Regions from separate parts of the Pseudomonas pichavaramensis genome, predicted to be linked through region 2. Evidence: predicted binding sites of a transcription regulator. Region 2 holds the regulator's gene; each other region holds the start of a gene.
What was found. Region 2 encodes FliA, which starts transcription of late flagellar genes. Its sites were predicted from a motif close to CTAAAGTTTNNNNNNNNNNNGCCGNTAA; they were not measured.
Positions count from the first base shown of each region.

Region 1: the regulator FliA is predicted to act here: its motif matches at 2,702-2,729, upstream of ACJRW5_RS11880 (flagellar protein MotY).
Region 3: the regulator FliA is predicted to act here: its motif matches at 1,833-1,860, upstream of ACJRW5_RS14145 (methyl-accepting chemotaxis protein).

Region 1 is NZ_JBJKFJ010000006.1:134,637-139,342, forward strand. Features, by position in the region: gene ACJRW5_RS11860 (DUF5064 family protein) at 12-380, shown strand; gene ACJRW5_RS11865 (bacterioferritin-associated ferredoxin) at 498-716, opposite strand; gene rnt (ribonuclease T) at 895-1,569, opposite strand; gene pyrC (dihydroorotase) at 1,566-2,612, opposite strand; gene ACJRW5_RS11880 (flagellar protein MotY) at 2,766-3,701, shown strand; gene ACJRW5_RS11885 (argininosuccinate synthase) at 3,868-4,706, shown strand, end outside.
Region 2 is NZ_JBJKFJ010000002.1:225,071-229,776, reverse strand. Features, by position in the region: gene flhA (flagellar biosynthesis protein FlhA) at 1-435, shown strand, start outside; gene flhF (flagellar biosynthesis GTPase FlhF) at 447-1,757, shown strand; gene fleN (flagellar synthesis regulator FleN) at 1,866-2,696, shown strand; gene fliA (RNA polymerase sigma factor FliA) at 2,693-3,439, shown strand; gene ACJRW5_RS04600 (chemotaxis response regulator CheY) at 3,540-3,914, shown strand; gene ACJRW5_RS04595 (protein phosphatase CheZ) at 3,934-4,706, shown strand, end outside.
Region 3 is NZ_JBJKFJ010000007.1:277,184-281,889, forward strand. Features, by position in the region: gene ACJRW5_RS14140 (LysR substrate-binding domain-containing protein) at 1-107, shown strand, start outside; gene ACJRW5_RS14145 (methyl-accepting chemotaxis protein) at 109-1,791, opposite strand; gene ACJRW5_RS14150 (Na+/H+ antiporter family protein) at 1,908-3,227, opposite strand; partial or broken gene ACJRW5_RS14155 (cache domain-containing protein) at 3,648-4,706, shown strand, end outside.

The DNA.
Region 1 (4,706 bases), on a different contig from region 2:
GGAGCGGAACCATGTTCGAACCCGGTCACCTGCATCGCAGTAACTTGCCCAGTCTGGATGGACAACCCGGTTACAGCATCGACTTCTACTATGAGGTGCGTCAGGACGCCCAGGAAGGCGCAATGCTGCACGGGCGCCTGGTGGGCGAGATCGATGGCAAGGCCTTCGAGGAGGTCTTCGAGATGCATCGCGATACAGCGTTCAATTTCGCCAGCGTGATCTCTCGCCTGGTCAGCAAGCATGGGCTGCACCCCAACCATAGCCCGATCATGCGCGAGCACGAAGAATACGATGAAATATTCGAGGACATCCGCGCCAAGCTGCACGCCAAGCCGGGCGATGCCGTTAACTTCGATCATCTGGAGCGTGATGGCCTGTAGCGCATCGGACGATAAAGCATCTGTTCGTCGTCCATGTCGGCGAGGCAGATGGCCAGTGACGATTGGCCATAAAAAAACCGGATTCTGAGATCCGGTTTTTTGTGTACGGCGTGCGTATCAGGCGGCGACGAAGCCTGCCGGGTAGGCGAGGGTGGCCTGGCTGCTTTGCACCTCGGCGATGGTTTCACGAACCACCTGTTTGGCCAGGCAGGCGCATTTGCCGCACTGGCTGGCAATGCCGAGCGTGCCACGGACTTCACGGTAGCTGCAGCAGCCTTCGTAAACCGCGTCGCGAATTTGTGTATCGGTAACACCTTCACAGAGGCAGACGTACATAAGCAAGGCTCGTCTTGGTGGGTCTGTTCGATGAATCGGATACTAATGTTAATGAGAATGCTTGTCAAAAGTCGGCGGCGATTATTCGCATTCGCTGACGAACGGTGTGCGTGGCACATTGTTCAGGCATGAAAAAACCGGCATGCGCCGGTCTTTTCATGGACGGGTGATGCAGGGATCAGTGGTCGAACTCGTCCCAGCCACCCATCTCTTTCCAGCGATTGACGATGCCGCAGAACAGCTCGGCGGTCTTCTCGGTGTCGTAGCGTGCCGAGTGCGCCTCCTTGCCGTCGAACTCGATGCCGGCCGCCTGGCAGGCCTTGGCCAGTACGGTCTGGCCGTAGGCGAGGCCGGCCAGGGTGGCGGTGTCGAAGCTGGAGAACGGATGGAACGGATTACGCTTGATGCCGCAACGGTTGACCGCGGCATTGAGAAAGCCGAGATCGAAGCTGCTGTTGTGCCCGACCAGAATGGCGCGTTTGCAGCCGGCCGATTTGATCGACTTGCGAATGCCCTTGAAGATTTCCCCCAGCGCATGATCTTCGCTTACGGCCATGCGCAGCGGGTGATCGAGCTTGATGCCGGTGAACTCCAGCGCCGCCTGTTCGATATTGGCGCCTTCGAACGGCTCGATGCGGAAGAAGTGCGTGTGATCCGGATAGAGGAAGCCCGTCTCGTCCATGGCGATGGTGGTGGCGGCGATCTCCAGCAGCGCGTCGGTGGCACTGTTGAAACCGCCGGTCTCCACGTCAACCACGACCGGCAGGTAGCCACGAAAGCGCGCAGCCATCGGCGAGCGCGGCCCGGCCGGCAGGCTGGCTTCCAGTTCGTCGTCGTAGTTGTCTTCGCTCATGCCTGGGCCTCCAGCAGTTTCCAGCGCAGGGTTTCGCCAGCGCGCAGCGGCACGACGCTGCTATCGCCCAGTGGCAGGCTGGCCGGGACGGTCCACTCCTCACGCACCAGGGTGATGCTGTCGCTGTTGCGCGGCATGCCGTAGAAGTCCGGGCCGTGGAAGCTGGCGAAGGCTTCCAGTTTGTCCAGTGCGCCACGTTGCTCGAAGGCCTCGGCATACAGCTCGATGGCGGCATACGCGGTGTAGCAGCCGGCGCAGCCGCAGGCCGCTTCCTTGGCATGCTTGGCGTGTGGCGCCGAGTCGGTACCGAGGAAGAACTTGGCGTTGCCACCGGTGGCGGCATCGAGCAGGGCTTCCTGGTGCACGTTGCGCTTGAGGATCGGCAGGCAATAGAAGTGCGGACGAATGCCGCCGACCAGCATGTGGTTGCGGTTGTACAGCAGGTGGTGGGCGGTGATGGTGGCGCCGACGTTGGCCGAGGCGGCCTCGACGAACTGCACTGCGTCACGGGTGGTGATGTGCTCGAACACCACTTTCAGGTTCGGGAAGCGCTCGACCACACGGGTCAGGTGCTCGTCGATAAAGGTCTTCTCACGGTCGAACACGTCGATCTCGGAGCGGGTCACTTCACCGTGCACCAAGAGCAGCATGCCGACCTCGGCCATGGCTTCGAGCACCGGGAAGATCTTGTCGATGCTGGTCACGCCCGAGTCCGAGTTGGTGGTGGCGCCGGCCGGGTACAGCTTGGCGGCGTGCACGAAGCCGCTGGCCTTGGCCGCGCGGACATCCTCGGGACGGGTGTTGTCGGTGAGGTAGAGCACCATCAGCGGCTCGAAACGGCTGCCGGCCGGACGCGCCGCGAGAATGCGCTGGCGGTAGGCATCGGCTTCCTCGGCATTGCGTACCGGCGGAACCAGGTTGGGCATGATGATGGCGCGGCCGAAGGCGCGCGCGGCATCGCCGACGGTGTGTGGCAGCACCGCGCCATCGCGCAGGTGAATGTGCCAGTCATCGGGACGCAGAAGAGTCAGACGGTCGGACATGGGGGCTTCCAGGCGGGTAAAACGTGGCCGCATGGTAACTGAAAAGCGCCTGTTCGCGCTCGCGCCAGCGTGACAATCGAACGCAGGGGGTCAAGTTTCCGCGAGTGTGACCGATATCACCTGAGAACGCTGTGAACCGCCCTGGAGCCTGTCGTGCGTGCGCCCTATTTCATCCTGATCAGCCTGCTGGCTGGCATGCCTTTGTGTCTGCCGGCGCATGCCATCAGCTTCCAGACTCGACTGGAGAAGGTGGAGTGGAAAGTCGAAGGCGACCAGTTCGAGTGCCGTCTGAGTCAGCCGATCAGCAACTTCGGCAGTGGTGAGTTCGTGCGCCGCGCGGGTGAGCAGGTGACGTTCCGCCTCAAGGCGCGTGAGCGCTGGCTCGGCAACGGTTCCGCAGTTCTGTTGGCCGCAGCGGCACCCTGGCAGCCGGGACGTAGTGATATCAACCTGGGAGTGGTCAGCATCGGTAATGGCGACGTACCGTTCAACAGCTCTCAGGAGCAGGGCGCGCGGCTGCTGACCGGCTTGCTGGAAGGCCGTAGCCCGGTGGTGCGTCATCGCACCCTCAATGGCAGTGAAAGCCTGGAAGTGCGTTTGCTGCCGGTGAAATTTCATCAGGCCTATGACGACTATCAGGCCTGCACCGCGAAGTTGCTACCAGTCAATTTCGATCAGATCCGTCAGGCGCAGATCGGCTTTCCCGGCGGCGGAATCGATCTCGATCCGATGGCCAAGGCCAAGCTCGATATCATCCTCGACTTCGTCAAGGCCGATCCGACCATCAACAGCTTCCAGATCGACGGTCACGCCGACAACAGCGGTAACCGCCTGACCAATCGCGACCTTTCCCGGCGGCGTGCGCTGGCCGTGCAGGAGTATCTGAAAGCTGGCGGTATTCCGGCTGAGCAGATTACCGTGCGTTTCCACGGCGAGCGCTATCCGTTGGTGCCGAACAATAACGAGGCCAACCGCGCCAAGAACCGCCGCGCCACTCTGCGCCTGGACCGCGTGCCGGTTCCTGAGACAGCGCCACAGAGCGCGCCGGCCACGCCGCCGGCTGACCCGCCCGGCAGTACGCCCTCCTGATAAATCCTCTCACGAGTGCCGCTGAGCCGGGGGCTGCCTGTGATCTGCGGCGATAAATGACGAATATCTTCGTCGCCTCATCGTCACAAGCTGTCGCGCCTCTGTAAATTGCCCCGCGAGGCCAGTAGAATCACGGGTTTTACCGTACAACCCGTGGAGTGATGGCATGGCGGACGTCAAAAAGGTAGTTCTGGCCTATTCCGGTGGCCTGGACACCTCGGTGATCCTCAAGTGGCTGCAAGATACCTACAACTGTGAAGTGGTGACCTTCACCGCTGACCTCGGCCAGGGCGAAGAGGTCGAGCCGGCTCGTGCCAAGGCTCAGGCCCTGGGCGTCAAGGAAATCTACATCGACGACCTGCGCGAAGAATTCGTGCGTGATTTCGTCTACCCGATGTTCCGCGCCAACACCATCTACGAAGGCGAGTACCTGCTGGGTACCTCCATCGCCCGTCCGCTGATCGCCAAGCGCCTGATCGAAATCGCCAACGAGACCGGCGCTGACGCCATCTCCCATGGCGCCACCGGCAAGGGTAACGACCAGGTGCGTTTCGAGCTGGGCGCCTATGCGCTGAAGCCGGGCGTCAAAGTCATCGCCCCGTGGCGCGAGTGGGACTTGCTGTCGCGCGAGAAGCTGATGGACTACGCCGAGAAGCACGCCATCCCAATCGAGCGCCACGGCAAGAAGAAGTCGCCGTACTCCATGGACGCCAACCTGCTGCACATCTCCTATGAGGGCGGCGTGCTGGAAGACACCTGGACCGAGCACGAAGAAGACATGTGGCGTTGGACCAAGTCGCCGGAAGCGGCGCCGGACGTGCCGACTTACATCGAGCTGACCTACCGCGGCGGTGACATCGTCGCCATCGACGGCAAGGAAATGACTCCGGCGCAGGTGCTGGCCGAGCTGAACCGCATCGGTGGCGAGAACGGCATCGGTCGTCTGGATATCGTCGAGAACCGCTTCGTCGGTATGAAGTCCCGTGGTTGCTACGAAACCCCCGG
Region 2 (4,706 bases):
ACCATCGCCGAGGCGATCGCCAACGTCGCGCCCAAGAGTCAAGATCCCGCCGCTATGGTTGCCGCTGTCCGCGTTTCGCTGGCACGTGCAATCGTGCAAAGCATTGTGGGACTAGAGCCGGAGCTGCCTGTGATCACTCTGGAGCCAAGGTTGGAACAGATATTGCTCAACAGTCTGCAGAAGGCCGGTCAGGGCAGTGAGGATGGCATCCTCCTTGAGCCTGGCATGGCTGAAAAGCTGCAGCGTTCCCTGGTGGAAGCGGCGCAGCGCCAGGAAATGCTCGGCAAACCGGTGATTCTGCTGGTAGCCGGTCCGATCCGGGCGATGCTGTCGCGCTTCGCGCGGCTGGCGGTACCCAGCATGCATGTGCTGGCGTACCAGGAAATTCCGGACAACAAGCAGGTCACCATAGTCGCTACGGTCGGCCAGAACTGAGGTAAAGGGTCATGCAGGTCAAACGCTTCTTCGCCGCCGATATGCGGACCGCCATGAAACTGGTGCGTGACGAATTGGGCGCCGATGCCTCGATCATCGGCAATCGCCGAGTCGCTGGTGGCGTCGAGCTGACGGCTGCGCTGGATTACCAGGCGCCGGCACCGGTACGGCCGAACCCGGCGCTGGAAGCCGAGCTGCGCAAGACCCAGGCACGCATCGCCAGTGCCCAGGCCGAGCTGACCACCCGTGCCGAGCAGGACGCTGGCAAGGATCGCCAGTTGTTCGCCAACGAGTCGCTGCTGGCCCCCGAACTGCCGGCTACTCCGGTCAAACCTCAGCGTCCTGTCGAGGCCGTCGCGGCTGCGGCGCCAGCGGTTGACCCGCGCGCGCTGGATGCCATGCGCTTCGAACTGCACGGCCTGCGTGAGCTGATCGAGGTTCAGCTGGGCTCGATTGCTTGGGGGCAGATGCAGAATCGTCGTCCGCAGCAGGCCAACCTCTGGCGTCGCCTGCAGCGCATGGGCCTGTCGGCCGAGCTGTCGCAAGCGCTGCTGAACAAGGTGTCTGGGATCGCCGAGCCGCGTCAGGCCTGGCGGATGATCCTGGCGCATCTGGCTCACGCCATCAGAACGCCCAAGGTAGAGCCGCTGGAAGAGGGCGGGGTAATCGCTCTGGTCGGCCCCGCCGGTATGGGCAAAACCACCACGCTGGCCAAGCTGGCTGCGCGCTACGTACTTAAGTACGGCGCGCAACAGGTCGCTCTGGTCAGTATGGATAGCTATCGTATTGGCGCGCAAGAGCAACTCAAGACGCTTGGGCGTATCCTTGGCGTATCGGTGACTCAGGTCGATCCAGGGCAGTCCCTGTTACAGGCTCTGACCCCCCTGGCCAAGAAGCGCGTGGTGCTGGTCGACACCGCCGGCCTGCCGGGCAACGATCCGGCTTTGCGTTTGCAGCTGGAAAGTCTGGCTTCGGCGCGGATCAAGGCAAAGAATTATCTGGTATTGGCGGCAACGAGTCAGAGCCAAGTGCTCAAGGCGGCCTACCATAGTTACAAGCGTTGCGGCCTTGCAGGCTGCATACTGACAAAGCTTGACGAGGCTGCCAGCCTGGGTGAGGTATTGGGTCTGGCTATAGGCCAGCAACTGCCGGTAGCCTATGTCACTGATGGACCGCGAATTCCGGATGACCTGCAGGTGCCGCGTAGTCACCAACTGGTCAGTCGTGCAGTAGGACTGCAGTCTGCGGAGCAGCCGAGTGAAGATGCCATGGCGCAGCTGTTCGCCGGGCTCTATCAGCAGCCGGCGCAGCGCGCCGGATAACGGACGGTATTGTTGCACCCTCCCGCGTCATGACGCAGAAGTGAACGGCCTCCACAGGTAATCGATCTGGGATGGCCAAGTCGAAGTTAGACAAGGTGTAGAAAGAACATGGGTATGCATCCCGTACAGGTGATCGCGGTGACCGGCGGCAAGGGTGGCGTCGGCAAGACCAATGTGTCGGTGAATCTGTCCATGGCCCTGGCTGACCTCGGCCGCCGAGTCATGCTGATGGACGCCGACCTAGGCCTGGCTAACGTCGATGTACTGTTGGGCCTTACGCCCAAGCGTACGCTGGCCGATGTGATTGCTGGCGAATGTGACCTGCGCGACGTATTGCTGCAGGGCCCGGGTGGTATTCGCATCGTGCCGGCAGCGTCTGGCACGCAGAGCATGGTCAGCCTCACGCCGATGCAGCACGCCGGGCTGATCCAGGCATTCAGCGATATCAGCGAGAATCTTGACGTGCTGGTGATCGATACCGCAGCCGGTATCGGTGATGCGGTGGTCAGCTTCGTTCGTGCTGCGCAGGAAGTTCTCGTGGTGGTGTGCGATGAACCGACCTCCATCACCGACGCCTATGCGCTGATCAAACTGCTCAATCGCGACCATGGCATCAGCCGTTTCCGTGTGCTGGCCAATATGGCCCACAGCCCGCAGGAAGGTCGCAATCTCTTTGCTAAGCTGACCAAGGTGACGGATCGTTTTCTTGACGTCGCCCTGCAGTATGTCGGTGCCGTGCCCTACGACGAGTGCGTGCGCAAGGCCGTACAGAAGCAGCGTGCCGTTTATGAAGCGTTCCCACGATCCAAGTGCGCTCTGGCGTTCAAGGCGATTGCCCAGAAGGTTGACACCTGGCCGCTGCCGGCCAACCCCCGTGGCCATCTGGAGTTTTTTGTCGAGCGTCTGGTGCAGCAACCGACGGCTGACAGCGCCGTATGACAGCAGCTTCTGGACTTCGTATGTACAACAAGGCGCAGGCGCAGGATTCCCAGCACCAGTTGATCGAGCGTTATGCCCCCTTGGTCAAGCGTATCGCCTACCACCTGCTGGCACGTTTGCCGGCCAGCGTGCAGGTCGATGATCTGATCCAGGCGGGCATGATCGGTTTGCTCGAAGCTTCACGTAAATACGACTCCAGCAAAGGAGCCAGCTTCGAAACCTTCGCCGGAATTCGTATCCGCGGGGCCATGCTCGATGAGGTGCGCAAGGGCGACTGGGCGCCGCGTTCGGTGCACCGCAACAGTCGCATGGTCAGCGATGCGATTCGTGTCGTGGAGGCCCGTACCGGGCGTGACGCTAAAGATCACGAGGTTGCGGCCGAACTCCAATTGAGTCTGGAGGATTACTACGGCATTCTTGGCGACACTTTGGGCAGCCGCCTGTTCAGCTTCGACGACCTTCTGCAGGACGGCGAGCACGGAGGGTTGCATGAAGACGCCGGGCACACCCATCTCGAACCTTCGCGGGACCTCGAAGACGAACGCTTCCAGGCGGCTTTGGCCGATGCCATCGCCGGCTTACCGGAGCGTGAACGTCTTGTGCTGGCGCTGTATTACGATGAAGAACTGAACTTGAAAGAAATCGGTGAAGTGCTGGGGGTTAGCGAGTCGCGCGTGAGTCAATTGCACAGTCAGTGCGCGGCACGCCTGCGCTCACGACTGAGCGAATGGCGCGCCGGCTGAAGGGCGGCTTACTCGCAGGCGCAAGCGGTTTCACGATTAAAGGACGTAGTTGCGAGCGCAATACGTTTGGGACTGTACGGAGGTCGACTTGGACAAGAACATGAAAATCCTCATCGTTGATGATTTTTCGACGATGCGACGGATCATCAAGAACCTCTTGCGGGATTTGGGTTTCACCAACACCGCAGAAGCCGATGACGGCACTTCGGCGCTGCCGATGTTGCAAAGTGGCAGCTTCGACTTTCTGGTGACCGACTGGAACATGCCCGGTATGACCGGCATCGACCTGCTGCGTGCCGTGCGCGCTGACGAGCGCCTCAAGCATCTGCCAGTGCTGATGGTGACTGCTGAAGCCAAGCGCGATCAGATCATCGAGGCGGCCCAGGCCGGCGTGAATGGCTACGTGGTCAAACCCTTCACCGCCCAGGTGCTGAAGGAAAAGATCGAGAAGATCTTCGAGCGGGTCAACGGCTGATGTCGGCCGCGAGGGTGCTATGGAACATGATGACTCCACGATGGGTGACCTCGAGTCGACCCTGAAGAACAACGCCCGCGATTTGGTCGATAGCCTCGAACAAGGCAATTTCGGCGCCGCGGTGCAACTGATCAACGAGCTCAACAAGGTCCGTGACCACGGGCTCTATCACGAGGTTGGCAAGCTGACCCGTGAACTGCACAACGCCATTGTCAATTTCCAGATCGATCCGCGCATGCCGCATGCGCAGGAGCTTTCGCAGATTGCCGATGCGACCGAACGCTTGAACTACGTCGTTACCCAGACCGAAAGGGCTGCCAACCGCACCATGGATCTGGTGGAGCAGAGCGCTCCGTTGGTCAATGACCTGAGCGATGAGGCGCAAAGCCTGGGGGCGGAATGGGGTCGCTTCATGCGTCGCGAGATTGGGGCTGACGGGTTTCGCGAACTGGCCAAGCGTGTCGAGCTGTTTCTGGCTCGCAGCGAGCGTGACGGCGCCAAGTTGTCCAATCACCTCAACGATATTCTGCTGGCGCAGGACTACCAGGACCTTACCGGGCAGGTGATCAAGCGTGTCACCCAGTTGGTGACCGAGGTCGAGAGCAATCTGGTGAAACTGATGCTCATGGCCAGTCAGGTCGATCGTTTTGCCGGTATTCAGCATGACCATGAAGTGCTGCGTGCCGAACAGGAAAAATCAAAAGAGCCATCGCGGGGTGAAGGTCCGCAGATTCATGCCGATAAGCGTGATGACGTTGCCTCCAGTCAGGACGATGTCGACGACCTGCTGTC
Region 3 (4,706 bases), on a different contig from region 2:
GCCATGTGCAGCTGGCCTATGCACACAGGCGCGGCATGTCGCCGGCGGTCCGCGCCTGGATCGAGCACCTCAGCGAAGCGATAAGCCGCTGGAAATTGCCGGACTGAATCAGATACGGAACTGACGCACCAGCGCACCCAGACGCTCGCCGAGCCCGGCCAGGCTGCGTGCGGTCTGCGCGCCACGCTCGGTTTCGTCCGCCACGCTGTCCACCGCGACGGCGATCTGATGCACGCTGCGGTTGATCTCCTCGGCAACGGCCGTCTGCTCCTCAGCGGCGCTGGCGATCTGCGCGTTCATCGCGTTGATGGTGGCAATCAGCTGAGCGATGGCGTCGAGCGACTCCCCGGCTTTGTTGGCCTGCTCGCTGGTGATCTCACCGGCATCGCTGGAGCGACGCATCGAGGTCACCGACTCCTGAGTGCCCTGCTGCAGGCGATCGATCATGCCCTGGATTTCCTGGGTGCTCTGTTGAGTCCGACTGGCCAGCGCACGCACCTCATCGGCGACCACGGCGAAACCACGGCCGGCCTCACCGGCGCGCGCCGCCTCAATGGCAGCGTTGAGCGCCAGCAGGTTGGTCTGCTCGGCAATAGAGCGGATGACATCGAGCACGCTGACGATGGACTGCACGTCCTGCTGCAGACTATCCAGCGAGACACCACTGCTGCGGATGTCCTCGACCAATGAATGAATACGCTGGATGCTGCCGTCGACCACGCTTTTCGCCGATTGACCTTCACGATCCGTCTGCTGCGCAGCTTCCGCCGCATTCTGTGCGCTCTTGGCCACCTCGTGCGCAGCAGCCGACATCTCATTGATCGCCGTGGCGACCTGATCGGTCTCGTGACGCTGCTGCGCCATGGCCTGCTCGGAACGCTGGGCCTGCTGCGAAACCTGGGTAACCAATTCGGTGAGCTGGCCCGTCATCTCGACGATCTGCCGCACCAGACCATGCACTTTTTCGACGAAGCGGTTGAAAGAGCCCGCCAGTTGACCCAATTCATCCTCACTGGTGATCGGCAGACGACGTGTCAGGTCACCCTCGCCTGCGGCAATATCATCGAGATTGGCCTTGATCTGCTGCAACGGGCGCAGGAAGGCATTGCCGAGCCAGACACCGACAATTCCGAAGACCAGCAGCAACACCGCCGCAACGATCATGATGCTGGTGATGATGGTGCTGATACGGTGTTTGATCTCTGCTTCGACCTCCCCGACCTGTGCCTCGATACCATCGAGATTCAGCGCCGTGCCCACCGCCATATCCCACTTCGGCAGGTAATAGCTGTACGCCAGCTTGGGTACCTGTACCGACTCGTTACCCGGCAGCGGCGAGGAATAGTTGACGAAGTAGGTGTTGTTCTTCGCCACGTTGACCAGCTCGCGATTGATGTAAACCCCATTCGGGTCACGACGGTCAGCCAGGCTTTTGCCGACATCGACCGGACTATCGCCGCGGAAAAGCCGCACGACGTTGGAGTCATGACCGAAGAAGTAGCCGTCGGCGCCATATTTGATCTTCGAGAGAATCACGATGGCCTGGGCACGACCGGCCAGGTCACCCTGAGCAGCGCCGTCGTACAGCCCCTGAACGGAACCCAAGGCGATCTGCATGTAATGCTCCAGCTCACTGCGCTTCTCCTGCAGCAAGCGCTCGCGTGTTTCGCTCACTTCTTTCGCCGCCATGCTCTGCAATACCTTGGCTGCGGTGCCGCTCAACACCAACGCGAACAGGATGACCGGAACCAGCGCAAGCAGGATTACCTTGGTTTTCAATGTCAGGCGCATTCTTATTGTCCTTATGTACGAACCAAAACGGGGCTACCGATATATCGGCAGCCCCGTACAGGAGTTAAGCGACTAGAGATGCCGAGAACTTAATCCAGCGCATCATGTGCACACCTTTACAGCAGCATAGCGGCGCCCCAGCCGAACGCCAGAAGCGGCAGGTTGTAGTGCAGAAACGTAGGCACCACGCTGTCCCAGATGTGATTGTGCTGACTATCGGCGTTCAGGCCCGAGGTTGGCCCGAGGGTCGAGTCAGAAGCGGGTGAACCCGCGTCTCCCAAGGCGCCGGCAGTACCGACGATAGAGACGATCGCCAACGGGCTGAAACCGAGCTGCATGCCGAGCGGCACGAAGATCGCGGCGATGATCGGGATGGTCGAAAAGGACGAACCGATGCCCATGGTCACCAGCAGCCCCACCAGCAGCATCAACAGCGCACCGACAGCCTTGTTGTGGCCAATCAACTTGGCAGCGCTATCAACCAGCATCCCGACCTGGCCAGTGGTCTTCATCACTTCCGCAAAGCCGGCAGCGGCGATCATGATGAAGCCGATCATGGCCATCATTTTCATGCCCTCGGTGAACAGGCCGTCCGCTTCTTTCCAGCGCACTACGCCGGATACCGAGAAGACCACGAAACCGACCAGCGCACCGATGATCATCGAATCCAGCCACAGCTGCACGACGAATGCAGCTGCGATCGCCAAACCCGCTACCAGCAGGCTCAGTGGGTTGTACTGCACATCCAGGCGCTCGCTCTGTGCAACCTTATCCAAGTCATAAACACGCTTGCCCCGGTAAGTGAACAACACCGCCACGAGCAGACCGCAGAACATGCCCAATGCCGGAATGGCCATCGCCTGGGTGATGCTGATACCCGTCACATCGATACCGGACTTGGCGACATTGGCCAGAAGAATCTCGTTGAGAAAGATGCCACCGAAGCCGACCGGCAAGAACATGTATGGCGTGATCAGACCGAACGTCAGCACGCAGGCAATCAAGCGACGATCGAGTTGCAACTTGCTCAATACATAGAGCAGTGGCGGCACCAGCAACGGAATGAAAGCGATATGAATCGGCAGCAGGTTCTGTGAGGAAATGGCCACAGCCAGCAGCAGCCCGATCAGCACCCATTTCAGCGCTCCACCGCCACCTTCCTGCTGTTTGCCGACCAGTGCCAGAGCCTTGTCCGCCAGGGCATGAGCAAGGCCGGATTTGGCAATTGCCACAGCGAAGGCGCCCAGTAGTGCATAGGACAATGCAACCGTCGCACCGCCGCCCAATCCCTGGTTGAAGGCCTGGAGCGTGCCCTCGATACCCAGCCCACCCAACAACCCGCCTACAAAAGCCCCAATGATCAGCGCCACCACCACATGCACGCGACAGAGACTGAGCAGCAACATGATGCCGACTGCGGCTATAACAGCATTCATAAAACGTTCTACCTGCAGGTATGCCAGCCAGGGCCGGCGCAAAAAGCCGCGTACTCTGCCGCAAGCTGACTATCCTGTCAAAAATGGCCTGCGTTCATTATCTAAAGCATTTCGTGCATAATTTCGACCGCGCGCCATAACGGTCAAGAAAGCTGCCCGGGCACCGATAACCGCATTAGCCCTTGTAGAAAGGAACGCATCATGCTGTTCAGCCGTCTTTCGATCCAATGGAAGATCACACTGCTCGCCGGCCTTTGCCTGCTCGCCATCGTCACGTTGCTGGTTGGCGCCTCACAGTTCCAATCCAGCCGCAGCACCAATATGGTGCGCGAGGCCAGTTCCGGCATGCTGGAAGAGAGTGCCAAACTGCGCTTGAAGGCCCGAGCTCAATTGCAGGCGATCCGCATCCAGCGCTACTTCATGGACGCCTATCAGTACGGCAAAGGATTCTCCAGACAGATCCTGTTTCTGCGCGAACAAGCCGAGAAGCGCTTCCTCGATGCATTCGACCTGCGTGAGGACCTGACGCAACAGGTACGTACCAGCCTGGAAGCCAACCCAGCTTTGCTCGGCCTCTATCTGGTATTCGAGCCCGACGCACTGGATGGCAAGGACGAACTCTTCGCGGATCAGCCCGACCTTGGCAGCAACGGGGCCGGGCGCTTTGCGCTGTACTGGGCGCAGCCGACGGCAGGCCAACTGGAAGCCGAGGCCATGAGCGAAGAAATGCTTGGCGACACCACTCCCGGTGAAAACGGTGTGGCCTACAACGCCTGGTATACCTGCCCCCGAGACACTCATCAGCCCTGCGTGCTGGAACCCTACTACGACGAAGTCGGCGGCCAGCAGATACTGATGACCAGCATCGCCTTTCCACTGCAACTCAACGGCAAGATCATCGGTGTCATGGGCGTCGACATCAGCCTGGCGAGCCTGCAGCAGATCAGCCAGGAGGCCAACAGCGAGCTTTACAACGGCCAAGGCCACGTCAGCATCTTCAGCCCCGGTGCACTGCTCGCTGGACACAGCAGGGACGGCAGCCTGCTCAGCCAGCCCGTCGATCGCGCGTTCCCGGATCATGCCAGCGAGCTGCGCGGCCTGATTCAGAGCGGCAGCGATGCCGAACTGAGTCACGCAGACATGCTCCGCGAGCTGAGCCCCTTCAAACCGATTCCCGAATCCAAGCCCTGGACCGTTCTACTTGAAGTGCCTCAGCCAGTGCTTCTGGAACGCGCCATGAAATTGGCTGCTCAACTCGATGCCAACCGCGCCAGCGACAGCCTGGCAGCCCTCTTGATAGGCCTAGTCGCGGGGCTTGCCGGCCTGCTTCTGATGTGGCTGACCGCACGCGGAGTTACCCAGCCGATTCTTGATGTAGCCGCCATGCTGAAGGATATCGCCAGCGGCGAAGGCGACCTGACCCGCCGCTTGCAGTACCCCAGACAAGATGAACTCGGCGAACTGGCCGGATGGTTCAAT